2 regions of the Caballeronia zhejiangensis genome follow, and region 2 is predicted to be linked to the other one. Evidence: riboswitches for the same ligand, from Rfam matches in the RefSeq annotation. Region 2 holds a riboswitch; the other holds the start of a gene.
The links. Region 2 has a riboswitch for glycine ahead of gcvT (glycine cleavage system aminomethyltransferase GcvT). Riboswitches for the same ligand answer to the same signal wherever they lie in the genome.
Positions count from the first base shown of each region.

Region 1: another riboswitch for glycine. It lies ahead of LDZ23_RS32695 (D-amino acid dehydrogenase); the one in region 2 lies ahead of gcvT (glycine cleavage system aminomethyltransferase GcvT).

Region 1 is NZ_CP084287.1:638,583-644,412, forward strand. Features, by position in the region: gene LDZ23_RS32690 (MFS transporter) at 1-771, shown strand, start outside; glycine riboswitch at 1,444-1,533, shown strand; glycine riboswitch at 1,536-1,633, shown strand; gene LDZ23_RS32695 (D-amino acid dehydrogenase) at 1,691-2,974, shown strand; gene LDZ23_RS32700 (gamma-glutamyltransferase family protein) at 3,017-4,621, opposite strand; gene LDZ23_RS32705 (LysR family transcriptional regulator) at 4,642-5,550, opposite strand; gene LDZ23_RS32710 (MFS transporter) at 5,621-5,830, opposite strand, start outside.
Region 2 is NZ_CP084283.1:2,838,695-2,844,524, reverse strand. Features, by position in the region: gene LDZ23_RS13680 (oxidoreductase) at 1-944, shown strand, start outside; gene LDZ23_RS13675 (hypothetical protein) at 948-1,274, opposite strand; glycine riboswitch at 1,472-1,577, shown strand; glycine riboswitch at 1,587-1,718, shown strand; gene gcvT (glycine cleavage system aminomethyltransferase GcvT) at 1,835-2,959, shown strand; gene gcvH (glycine cleavage system protein GcvH) at 3,022-3,402, shown strand; gene gcvP (aminomethyl-transferring glycine dehydrogenase) at 3,464-5,830, shown strand, end outside.

The DNA of each region.
Region 1 (5,830 bases), on a different replicon from region 2:
CTGGCCTTCTGGTACTTCATGTATCAGGTGCCGGCAAAGCACGCCAAGATCAATGAAGCCGAACTAACCTACATCAGCGAGGATTCGGCTTCTGCTCCCGCGACCCAAAAGGTAAGCTGGTTCACGTTGCTCAAGCTGCGTCCGACATGGGCCTTCTTCGCCGGTAAGCTGCTGACCGACCCGATTTGGTGGTTCATGCTCTTCTGGCTGCCGTCGTATTTCAACTCGCGCTTTCACCTCGATCTGAAGAACCTCGGCCTTCCGCTGGTGATGGTATATGTCGCAACTTCAATAGGTAGCATTGGCGGTGGTTTCATCTCGTCCAAGCTGATTCAGCGCGGCTGGTCTGTGACGAAGGCGCGACAAACTACCATGCTTGTCTTTGCGTTCCTTGTTATGCCGATCGCATTCTCGCCGTTCATCGACAACATGTGGGCGATGGTTGGCCTGTTGAGTTTGGCGGCAGCCTCGCACCAGGCATGGTCGGCAAACCTTTTCACCACCGCATCTGACATGTTCCCGAAGGCAGCAGTCGGTTCCGTTGTTGGGATTGGTGGCTTGGCCGGTGCGTTGGGCGCGACGCTTTTCCCGCTGCTTGTTGGCGCAGTGCTGGACCATTTCAAGATGCTCGGCCACATCAATGCAGGCTACAACGTGCTGTTCGTCGTCTGTGGTTCGGCCTATCTTTTGGCGTGGATCGTAATGCGTGTCATCCGCTCGTCGGGCAAGCCCGTCGACATTGCGCAACTCACGCCGACCGCCCATAGTTGAAGTCAGCCGCTTTGACGCGCCTTTCAGTTGCTCGCCGAGCTTCGGGAGGCGGCGATGGCAAGTCTCTCATTCGTAGCGGGAGGAAGATCCGGCCGGCTCCCACTTAGGTTAAACGACGAAAGGCTGCACGGGACATGTTTCATGCAGCCATGGCACGCAATGCAGCGGCCATGCGCGCCGGCGTTCCGATGAGGCTGCCTGGCTACCTTTGTCGATCCTCACCGCTGACGCGGCAAGATGTGAGGCCGCTTGGCTTTTCGCCTTTGGGAAAACCGTAGCGATCCGTCGCGCGACGGCTCCCTGGATGGTTGGCAACGGCATTGTCGCCAGCGATAGCTCGAGCGTTGGAAGCAGCCATCGAAATCGCAACGGTGGAGCGGCAGAGGAGGGGCGCAGGTCAACGATCACCGTGCCGTTCATTGGTTGCTCATGGCGCCGGGCCGCGATGACGGGCGCAGGTGCGATTGTGAAAAACTCCGGCAACCACAGCCCGCCACACGCGCCGTCCACAGAGATATAAACAGTGGCTGCGCGTCATGCAGGCACTGAAGCCCCGACCAACCTCTCAAATTCGGGCGAGTCGTGTCTTTCCGAGAGTAAATTCCGGGGGAAGGACCAAGGAAAGAAAGGCTTGCCACGCGCATTTCGGATGGGTATCGTCGAGGTGTTCGACAACGCGCCACGGAAGAGCTCGTCCCCGCGACGACGCCGACGGAGCAACCGCCCCGGAAACTCTCAGGCAAAAAGGACCGTGTGCGCCGGAACATCTGGAGAGCGGCGCCATGCGCGCCCACCGAAGGGGAGCCCCGGCCGGCAGCAATGCACGGCGCGCGGGCGAAACTCTCAGGTACATGGACAGATGGGGCATCGGTGCCGGCTATGGACGGCCGGCGATGCTCAACGAAAACTGGACCATGTCATGTCACGAATCGCCATCATCGGCGCCGGGATCACCGGCGTCACGAGCGCGTACGCCCTCGCGCAGCGCGGCCTTCGCGTCACCGTGCTCGAACGTCATCGCTATGCCGCGATGGAAACCTCCTTCGCCAACGGCGGGCAACTCTCCGCCAGCAACGCGGAAGTCTGGAACAGCCGCGCGACCGTGCTGAAAGGTCTCAAGTGGATGTTCACGCGCGACGCGCCCTTGCTGATGAATCCGCGCCCCGGCTGGCACAAGTACAGCTGGATGGGCGAATTCCTGCGGCAGATTCCGAACTATCGGGCCAACACGGCCGAGACCGTGCGCCTCGCGCTCGCGGCGCGCGAGCATCTGTTCCGCATCGCGGAGACGGAGCGCATCGACTTCGATCTGGAGCGGCGCGGCATCCTGCATTTCTACGCTACCCGCACGGAGTTCGAGGCCGCGTCGAAGGTGAACGAGATTCTCAACGGCGCGGGCCTTGCGCGCCATGCGGTAACAGCTAAGGAAATCGCGTCGATCGAGCCGACGCTGAAGGGCAATTTTCATGCGGGCTTCTTCACGCCCTCCGATTCGACCGGCGACATCCACAAGTTCACGCGCGGTCTCGCCGATGCATGCGTGCGTTACGGCGTCGAGTTCCGCTATGAGACGTCGGTGAAATCGTTCGATGATGAGGCGGGCCGCATTGCGCTGAGGGTCGAGCAGGCGGGCGAAGAAAGCGTGCTTCAGTTCGACGGCATCGTGATCTGCGCGGGCGTGGGCAGCCGGGCGTTCGCCTCGATGGCCGGCGATCACGTCAACGTTTATCCAGTCAAAGGCTATTCGATCACCGTCTGTCTCGACGATGCGCGCAGCCGCGAGAACGCGCCGTGGGTCAGCCTGCTCGACGACCGCGCGAAGATCGTCACGAGCCGTCTCGGCGCGGATCGATTCCGCGTGGCGGGCACGGCGGAGCTGAACGGCTTCAACCGCGACATCCGCGCGGACCGCATCGCGCCGTTGGTCGAATGGACGCGGCGTTACTTTCCTGAAGTGTCGACCGCGCGCGTGATTCCGTGGAGTGGCCTGCGCCCGATGTTGCCGAGCATGCTGCCGAAGGTCGGGCAGGGCAGGCGTCCCGGCGTGTTCTACAACACCGGGCACGGGCATCTCGGATGGACGCTTTCGGCGGCGACGGCGGAACTCGTCGCGGAAGCCGTGCTGCGGAAGTGGCCGGGAAAACCGGTTCAGGTCGCTGCTGCGCCGTCGGCAAGCATGGCGCGCAGCGAAGCGCTGCTCTGAGCGGCGCGTTCCCCGCTTGAAACATCAAGCGGGGAACGCGCGTTACCAGCCGATCGCCGCACCGTCGCTGCGCGGATCGTGTCCGCCTTCGAAACATCCGTTCGGATAACGGATGATCGCGCCCGCATGGCCCATCGTTTCGTCGTAGGGCAGCAGCACATCGACTTCGTGGCCGAGGCTTCGGAGCGCAGCGGCGGTCTCTTCGCCGAAGCGCGCTTCGAGCTTGAGCGAGTCGCTCGCCTGTCCCCATGTCCGGCCGAGCAGCCAGCGCGGCGCATCGATGGCCGTCTGCGGATTCCATCCGTACCGCGCGATTCGGGTGAACACCGCGCTCTGCGATTGCGGCTGACCGTCGCCGCCCATGTTGCCGTAGACCATCACGCGACCGTCGGCGAAACGCGCGAGCGCGGGATTCAGCGTGTGGAACGGCCGGCGTCCCGGCATCAGCGGATTGCGCGAGGCTGCGTCGAGCGAAAAGCTGCAGCCGCGGTTCTGCCAGTTCACGCCCGACGAAGGCAGCACGATCCCGCTGCCGAACTCGTGATAGATGCTCTGGATGAAGCTCACGGCAACGCCATCGCCGTCGATGACGCCGAGCCATACCGTGTCGGCGGGGCCGAGGCCGTTGCCCCACGGCGCGGCGCGATCCATCGAGATTTGCGCGGCGAGCTCGTCGAGACGTTCGGGCGCAAGCAGCGCCTGCGGATCGACGTCCATGTGATCGGGATCGGTGACGTGCGCATCGCGGATCGCGAACGCGAGCTTCGTCGCCTCGACGCACGCGTGAACATACGCCGGGCCAAGCGGGTCCATGTCGTCGCGCAGCACACGGTCCAGCAATCCGACGATGATGAGCGACACAATGCCTTGCGTCGGCGGCGGCATGTTGTAGACGGTGCCGAGCGAATGGGCGAGGGCGAGCGGCGTCACGATCCGCGCGTGGTGACGTTCGAGATCGCCGGCCGCGAGCGGGCTTCCCAGCGCGCTCAATTCCGCCACCATGCTGCGCGCGAGATCGCCGCGATAGAAATCGTCGAGCCCGTTGCGCACGAGTTGCGTAAGCGTCGCGGCCATGCGCGGCTGCGTGAAGCGATCGCCAGCCTGCAAGGGCGCGGGCATGAAGGTGTCCGCGAAGCTGGGCAAGCTTTCGAGTTCATCGCGCTTGGCGGCGATGCAGCGCGCCTGACTTTCCGTGACGGGCACGCCGTGCGTCGCATAGTCGATTGCATCGTCCAGCAGCCGCGACAACGGCAGCCGTCCGCCCAGCGTCGTGCGCGACCACTCGAACGCCGCATGCCAGCCCGATACCGTACCCGCAACCGTATTCGCGGCAAGCGGCCCGCGATGCGGAATGCGCTCCAGCCCGAGCCCGCGATACCGCTCGATCGTCGCCGCCGCCGCCGCCGCGCCGCACGCTTCGATGCCGACGGGTTCGGCGCCCGGCCGCGAGACCAGCCAGAAGCCGTCGCCGCCGATGCCGTTCATGTGCGGATAGACGACCGCGATGGTCGCGGCAGCGGCGATCATCGCTTCGACGGCGTTGCCGCCTTCGCGCAGCACGGCGAGCGCGCTCTGCGAGGCGAGCGAGTGCGGCGCGACCGCCATGCCGCGCGTGGCGCGCGACGGATTGAAGGTCTGAATGGTCATGGCTCGGGTGTCGGGAAGGTTCAGGATTGAACGGCGCGCGGCTTCATCTGCGCGCGCATGATTTTCTTGCACATCTGCACGAACTGATTGACGAGCGCCGAACGCTCGCCGCTGATCGCGAGACTTGCGACGACCGGAATCGCGATCTCCGGCGCGAGCGGCGCGACGTTCAGGCCGAACGCGCGGGCGGAAAGCGCCGAGAATTCGTCGACGATCGTGACGAGCCGCGAGCGCGCGGCAAGCGCGATGAGCGAGTGATACGACTGCGCCGTGAGGGTCGTGCGCACGTCGAGCGCGTGCTCCTCGAATCGCTTGTTGAGCAGGCGGCCGACCGGATCGTCGGGGTCGGGGCCGAGGATCTCACGCCCGTCGAAGGCCGCGAGATCGATTGGCGCGGTGTCGTCGAGCACGTCGGGATGACCCACGCACACGAGCCGGCTCGAGGCCAGTTCGATCTCGCGGATCGCCGGATGCGCGACGCTGTGATAGAGCACGCCGACATCCGCGTCCATCAGCGCGATGTTCGCGACCGCGGTCGCGGAGTAGTCGGATCGCACGGAGAGCTTCACGTTCGGATGCATCGCCGCGAACGCTAGCGCCGCATCGGCGACGACGGTCTGCGCGAGCGCCGGTGCGGCCAACACGCGGATCGACGATTCGTCGGTGCCGCCGCGCAGGTTGTCGGCGAGCCGCTGCACCGCGTGCAACTGCTCGTCGAGCTTCATGATCTCGGGAAAGAGGCGCTGGGCCTCGCGCGTCGGAACCAGCTTGCCGCGCGTGCGCTCGAAGAGCGCGTAGCCCAGCTGGCGCTCCGCGCTCTGCAGTATCTGCGTGACCGCCGGCTGCGTGAGCGACAGCAGCGCGGCGGCGGCCTTGAGTGTGCCCGTGACGCGGATCGCGTTGACCACCTCTATGTGCCTGAGTCTCATCGAATGTTTTTTCCGGTCGGATTGGGCCAGGCCGGGCGAGCCGGCGTGCGCGGCAAGACCGGCGCGACGCTCACGCGTTGTTCAGCGCGTTCTCCTCGATGCGCGCAGGCTGATAGCGCAACCTGAACCAGAGGATACAGGTAAGCGCGACCACGGCGGTGACCATCACGTACCACGCGGGCACGAACTTGCTGCCGGTCTCGTTGGCGATCCACGTGCAGATCATCAGCGAGAGGCCGCCGAAGACCGCGAAAGTCAGGTTGTGAACGATCGCGATGCA
Region 2 (5,830 bases):
CCATCGCCACGTCGCAGGCCGAGCGCGCGCAGGCCGATTATCCGAACGCGCGGATCGTCGCGGATTTCGACGCGCTGCTCGCCATCGACGAACTCCAGTGCGTCGTCGTCGCGACGCCGAACGACACGCACTTCGATCTCGCGCATCGGGCGCTGTCGGCGGGCAAACACGTGGTCGTCGACAAACCGGTGACGCTTTCGTCGCGCGACGCCCGCACGCTCGCCGATCTCGCGCAGCAGAAAGGGCTCGTGTTCGCGCCGTTTCACAACCGTCGCTGGGACGGCGATTTCATGACGGTGCGCGCGCTCATCGAAAGCGGACGGCTCGGGCGCATCACGCATTACGAATCGCATTTCGACCGTTTCCGCCCGAAAGTGCCGCAGCGCTGGCGCGAGGAAGCGGAGCGCGGCGGCGGCCTGCTGTTCGATCTGGGGCCGCATCTGATCGATCAGGCGCTGACGCTCTTCGGCGCGCCGCAAACGGTGACGGCGTTCGTGAAGGCGCATCGCGACCACGCGCACGCGCCGGACTACGTGCATCTCGTGCTCGGTTACGCCGACAAGGAAGTAATCCTGCACGCGAGCGCGCTCGCGGCGCTGGAGCCGCCGCGTTTCGCGATCCACGGCACGCGCGGCAGTTATGTGAAGAACGGGCTCGATACGCAGGAAGATCAGTTGCGTTCGGGGATGCGCCCGGGCAATCCGGAGTTCGCGAAGAATCCGCCGGGCACGTTGCGCGAGGTCGATGGCGATCTCGATCTGCGTCACGAATTCGCCACGAGAGATGGCGCGTACGTCGAGTTTTATCGTGCGCTGGCGGCGGCGATTCTGGATGGCAAGCCGTTTCCGGTTTCGCCGCAGGACGCAGTCGACACGATGACGATCATCGAACTCGCGATGCAGAGCGAGCAAGAAGGGCGGCGCGTGCCCTTCGCGCGCGGCTGACGCCTAGCGGCGGCTGACGCTGCCGCACGTCGTCCGCACTTCGCCGGCGATGTCGCCGCAGTTCACGTTGCCCGACACCGTCGACACCGCGCCGCCGACATCGCCGCAAGTCACGTTGCCCGACACGGTCGACACGACGCCGACCGCGCCGTGAACCGCGACCGTATCGCAGTTGTCCGCCTGAAACGCCTGAAGGTCGCCGTGCACTTCGAGCGTGATGCGCGTCGCTTCGCCGGCGCTCACGTTCTTGCCGTCGACGAGCACGCGGCCGCCGCGAACCGACACATGGTTGCCTGTATAAGTAACGCCGTTGATGGTGATCGTGGCCATGATCGTCGAAGAGGAATCAACGCGATCCGAACAGTGTACGCATAATTTCATTGCGAAAAAGCGCTGCTTCTGAAACAAACTACGACGGATTTGTCGATACACGCTCGCGCGTTTGCATCGGTTTCGAATCTGCGGAAAAGCGCAATCGCGCAAGTCCGAATCCGTTTGACAACCCCAATTCGGTCGCGTAAATTCTGCCGCACGCGTCGGGAGAGCGCGTGGCCTTTCATCGCAACGAGAAAGACCGCGCCGCCGAAGGGGCATACCCGCAAACTCTCAGGCAAAAGGACCGACCGCGTCGAGGAACGAGTTTCCTCGCACTCTGGAGAGCGGCAGCGGCTTCGTCATTGAGCCAGTTGCCCACCGAAGGGGCGCGCGATGGACCGCGGCACAGCCGTGCACGGTTCGCGCAATCTCTCAGGTACCGAGGACAGAGGGGTCACGCATCGCAACCGCTCGCGGCATGGGCCTTGCGCGCTGCTTCCCGCAGCACGAAAGGCGCATCCGGCAGGCGAATAGTGCGCTGCGTGGCCTTTTTTGTTTCGCGAACCGAGGCCCCGATGACTTCTCTTCAACACACGCCGCTGCACGCCGCTCACCTCGCGCTCAACGCGCGCATGGTCGATTTCGGCGGCTGGGACATGCCCGTCAACTACGGTTCGCAGATCGACGAGCACCGCGCGGTGCGTACCGACGCCGGCATGTTCGACGTCTCGCACATGCGCGTCGTCGATTTCGAAGGCGAGGCCGTCCGCGAATTCTTCAAGTACGCGATCGCCAATAACGTCGACAAGCTGACGACGCCCGGAAAAGCGCTCTATTCCTGCCTGCTCGACGGCGACGGCGGCGTCATCGACGATCTGATCGTCTACTACTTCTCCGAAACGAGTTTTCGCGTCGTCGTGAATGCGGGCACGGCGGAGAAGGACATCGCCTGGTTCGGTCAATTGAATGCCGAAGGCGAATTCAACCTTTCCATCACGCCGCGTCGCGACCTCGCGATCATCGCCGTGCAAGGTCCGAACGCGCGCGAAAAAGCCTGGCAAGTGCTGCCGGACACGCGCGCGCAGACGCAGGACATCAAGCCGTTCAACGCGGTCGTTTTCCCGTCGACGCAATTCGGCGAACTGATGCTCGCGCGCACCGGCTACACCGGCGAGGACGGTTTCGAGATCGTCGTGCCAGCGACGCATGTGGAAGCGCTCTGGAACGCTTTGCGCGACGCAGGCGTGAAGCCCGCCGGCCTCGGCGCGCGCGACACGCTGCGCCTCGAAGCCGGCATGAACCTCTACGGCCAGGACATGGACGAGAACGTCTCGCCCCTCGACGCCGGCCTCGCGTGGACCGTCGATCTGAAGACGCCGCGCGATTTCGTCGGCCGCAGCGCGCTCGAAGCGCACGGCTCGAAGGCGAACTTCGTCGGGCTCGTGCTCATCAAGGAAAACGGCAAGGCGGGCGGCGTGCTGCGCGCGCATCAGAAAGTCGTCACGGAACGCGGCGACGGCGAAATCACGAGCGGCACGTTTTCGCCGTCGATGCAGGAGTCGATCGCGTTCGCGCGCGTGCCCACGGGTGTTGCCGTCGGCGACACGGTGCAGGTCGTCATCCGCGACAAGCAACTGCCGGCGCGCGTGGTAAAACTTCCGTTCGTGCGCAACGGCAAGGTTCTGGTTGAGCTTTCCTGAAGCCGTCGCGCCCGTTTCCTCCGATCAAGAACCTCACGAAAGAACCACGCAAGGAGCATCCAATGAGCATCCCGGCCGATCTGAAATACACCGAATCGCACGAATGGGTCCGCACCGAATCCGATGGCACGCTGACCGTCGGCATCACCGATCACGCGCAGGAAGCGCTCGGTGACATCGTGTTCGTCGAACTGCCCGCGGCGGGCAAGACCGTTGCGGCGGGCGACGCGATCGCGGTGATCGAATCGGTGAAGGCCGCTTCCGATATTTACGCGCCGGTGTCGGGCGAGATCGTCGCATCGAACGACGCGCTGACTTCGGCGCCCGATCAGGTCAACGGCGCGCCGTACGAAAGCTGGCTCTTCAAGATCAAGCCGGCCGGCGACGCCACGCTCGACAAGCTGCTCGACGCCGAAGGCTACGGCAAGTCGATCGGCGAATAACCCATCTCAATGACGATGGCGGCTCGCGCAGACAAGAGCGAGCCGCGTCGCAGGAATTCACATGAAGCTCGAACACCCGGATCGCCTGATGAACCGCACATCCCTGTCACTCGCCGCGCTCGAATGCCACGACGCATTCGCCGAGCGGCACATCGGCCCCGATGATGCCGACCAGCGCGCGATGCTCGACGCGCTCGGTTTCGCGTCGCGCGCGGCGTTCATCGACGCGGTGATTCCTGAATCGATCCGCCGCAAGGACACGCTGCCGCTCGGCGCGTTCACGCAGCCGAAAAGCGAGGCGGAAGCGCTCGCGTATCTGCGCAAGCTGGCGGACGAGAATCTGGTGTTCCGGACTTACATCGGCCAGGGTTACTACGGCACGCACACGCCGGCGGTGATCCTGCGCAACGTGCTCGAAAATCCGGCGTGGTACACGGCATACACGCCCTATCAGCCGGAAATTTCGCAAGGGCGCCTCGAAGCGCTGCTCAATTTCCAGCAGATGGTCATGGACCTGACTGGCCTCGCGATGGCCAACGCCTCGCTGCTCGACGAATCCACCGCCGCCGCCGAAGCGATGACGCTGCTGCAACGCATCGGCAAGCCGAAGTCGAACGTGTTCTACGTTGCCGACGACGTGCTGCCGCAGACGATCGAAGTCGTGAAGACGCGCGCGAAGCCGGCGGGCATCGACGTGAAGGTCGGTCCCGCCGCCGATGCCGCCAGCGCGAATGCATTCGGCGTGCTGCTGCAATATCCGGGCGCGAACGGCGATGTGCGCGACTATCGCGCGCTCGCCGAAGCGATCCACGCGGCGGGCGGCCATGTCGTCGCCGCGGCGGATCTGCTCGCGCTGACGCTCATCACGCCGCCGGGCGAATGGGGCGCGGATGTCGCGATCGGCAATACGCAGCGTTTCGGCGTGCCGGTCGGCTTCGGCGGGCCGCACGCGGCATACATGGCCGTGCGCGATGAATTCAAGCGCCAGATGCCGGGCCGTCTCGTTGGCGTGACCGTCGATGCGCAGGGCAATCCGGCGCTGCGTCTCGCGCTCCAGACGCGCGAGCAGCACATCCGTCGCGAGAAGGCGACGTCGAATGTCTGCACGGCGCAGGCGCTGCTCGCGATCATGGCGAGCATGTACGCGGTCTATCACGGCCCGCGCGGTCTCAAGACGATCGCGCTGCGCGTGAATCGCGTGGCGTCGATCTTTGCGGCGGGCGTAAAGAAGCTCGGCTACACGATCGCGAACGACACGTTCTTCGATACCGTCACGATCGAAAGCGGCGCGAGCACGACCGCGCTGCATCAGGCCGCGTACGCCGCGCACATCAATCTGCGTCATGTGAGCGCGAGCCAGGTCGGCGTTTCGCTCGATGAAACCACCACGCGCGACGACTTGCAGAAGCTCTTCGCGCTCTTTGCGGAGGTCGCGGGCAAGACCGAAACGTTCGATATCGACGCGCTCGATCAATCGGTGACGGATTCGCTGCCGCAGGCACTGCATCGCACGAGCGAGTATCTGACGCATCCGGTTTTCAATCGCCACCACTCCGAGCACGAAATGCTGCGCTATCTGCGCAGTCTCGCGGATAAAGACCTCGCGCTCGACCGCACGATGATCCCGCTCGGTTCCTGCACGATGAAGCTCAACGCGACCTCGGAAATGCTGCCGGTCACGTGGCCCGAGTTCGCGGCGATTCATCCGTTCGCGCCCGCCGAGCAGACGGTCGGCTATCGCACGATGATCGATCAGCTCGAACAGATGCTCGTCGCGTGCACGGGTTACGCGGCGGTGTCGTTGCAGCCGAACGCCGGTTCGCAAGGCGAGTACGCGGGCTTGCTCATCATTCACGCGTATCACGAGTCGCGCGGCGAAGGGCATCGCAACGTGTGTCTGATTCCGGCGTCCGCGCACGGCACGAATCCGGCGTCGGCGCAGATGGCGGGCATGCAGGTCGTCGTCGTCGCGTGCGATGCGAACGGCAACGTCGATATCGACGATCTGAAGGCGAAGGCCGAAAAGCATTCGGCGAATCTCGCGGCGATCATGATCACGTATCCGTCGACGCACGGCGTGTTCGAGCGCAACGTCCGCGAAATCTGCGACATCGTGCACGCGCACGGCGGCCAGGTGTATGTCGACGGCGCGAACATGAACGCGATGGTCGGTCTCTGCGCGCCCGGCCAGTTCGGCGGCGACGTATCGCACTTGAATCTGCACAAGACGTTCTGCATTCCGCACGGCGGCGGCGGACCGGGCGTCGGTCCGGTCGCGGTCGGCGCGCATCTGGCGAAGTTCCTGCCGAATCAGACGTCCACTGGCTACAAGCGCGATGAAGCAGGCATCGGCGCGGTGTCGTCGGCGCCGTACGGCTCGGCCGCGATTCTGCCGATCTCGTGGATGTACATCGCGATGATGGGCGCG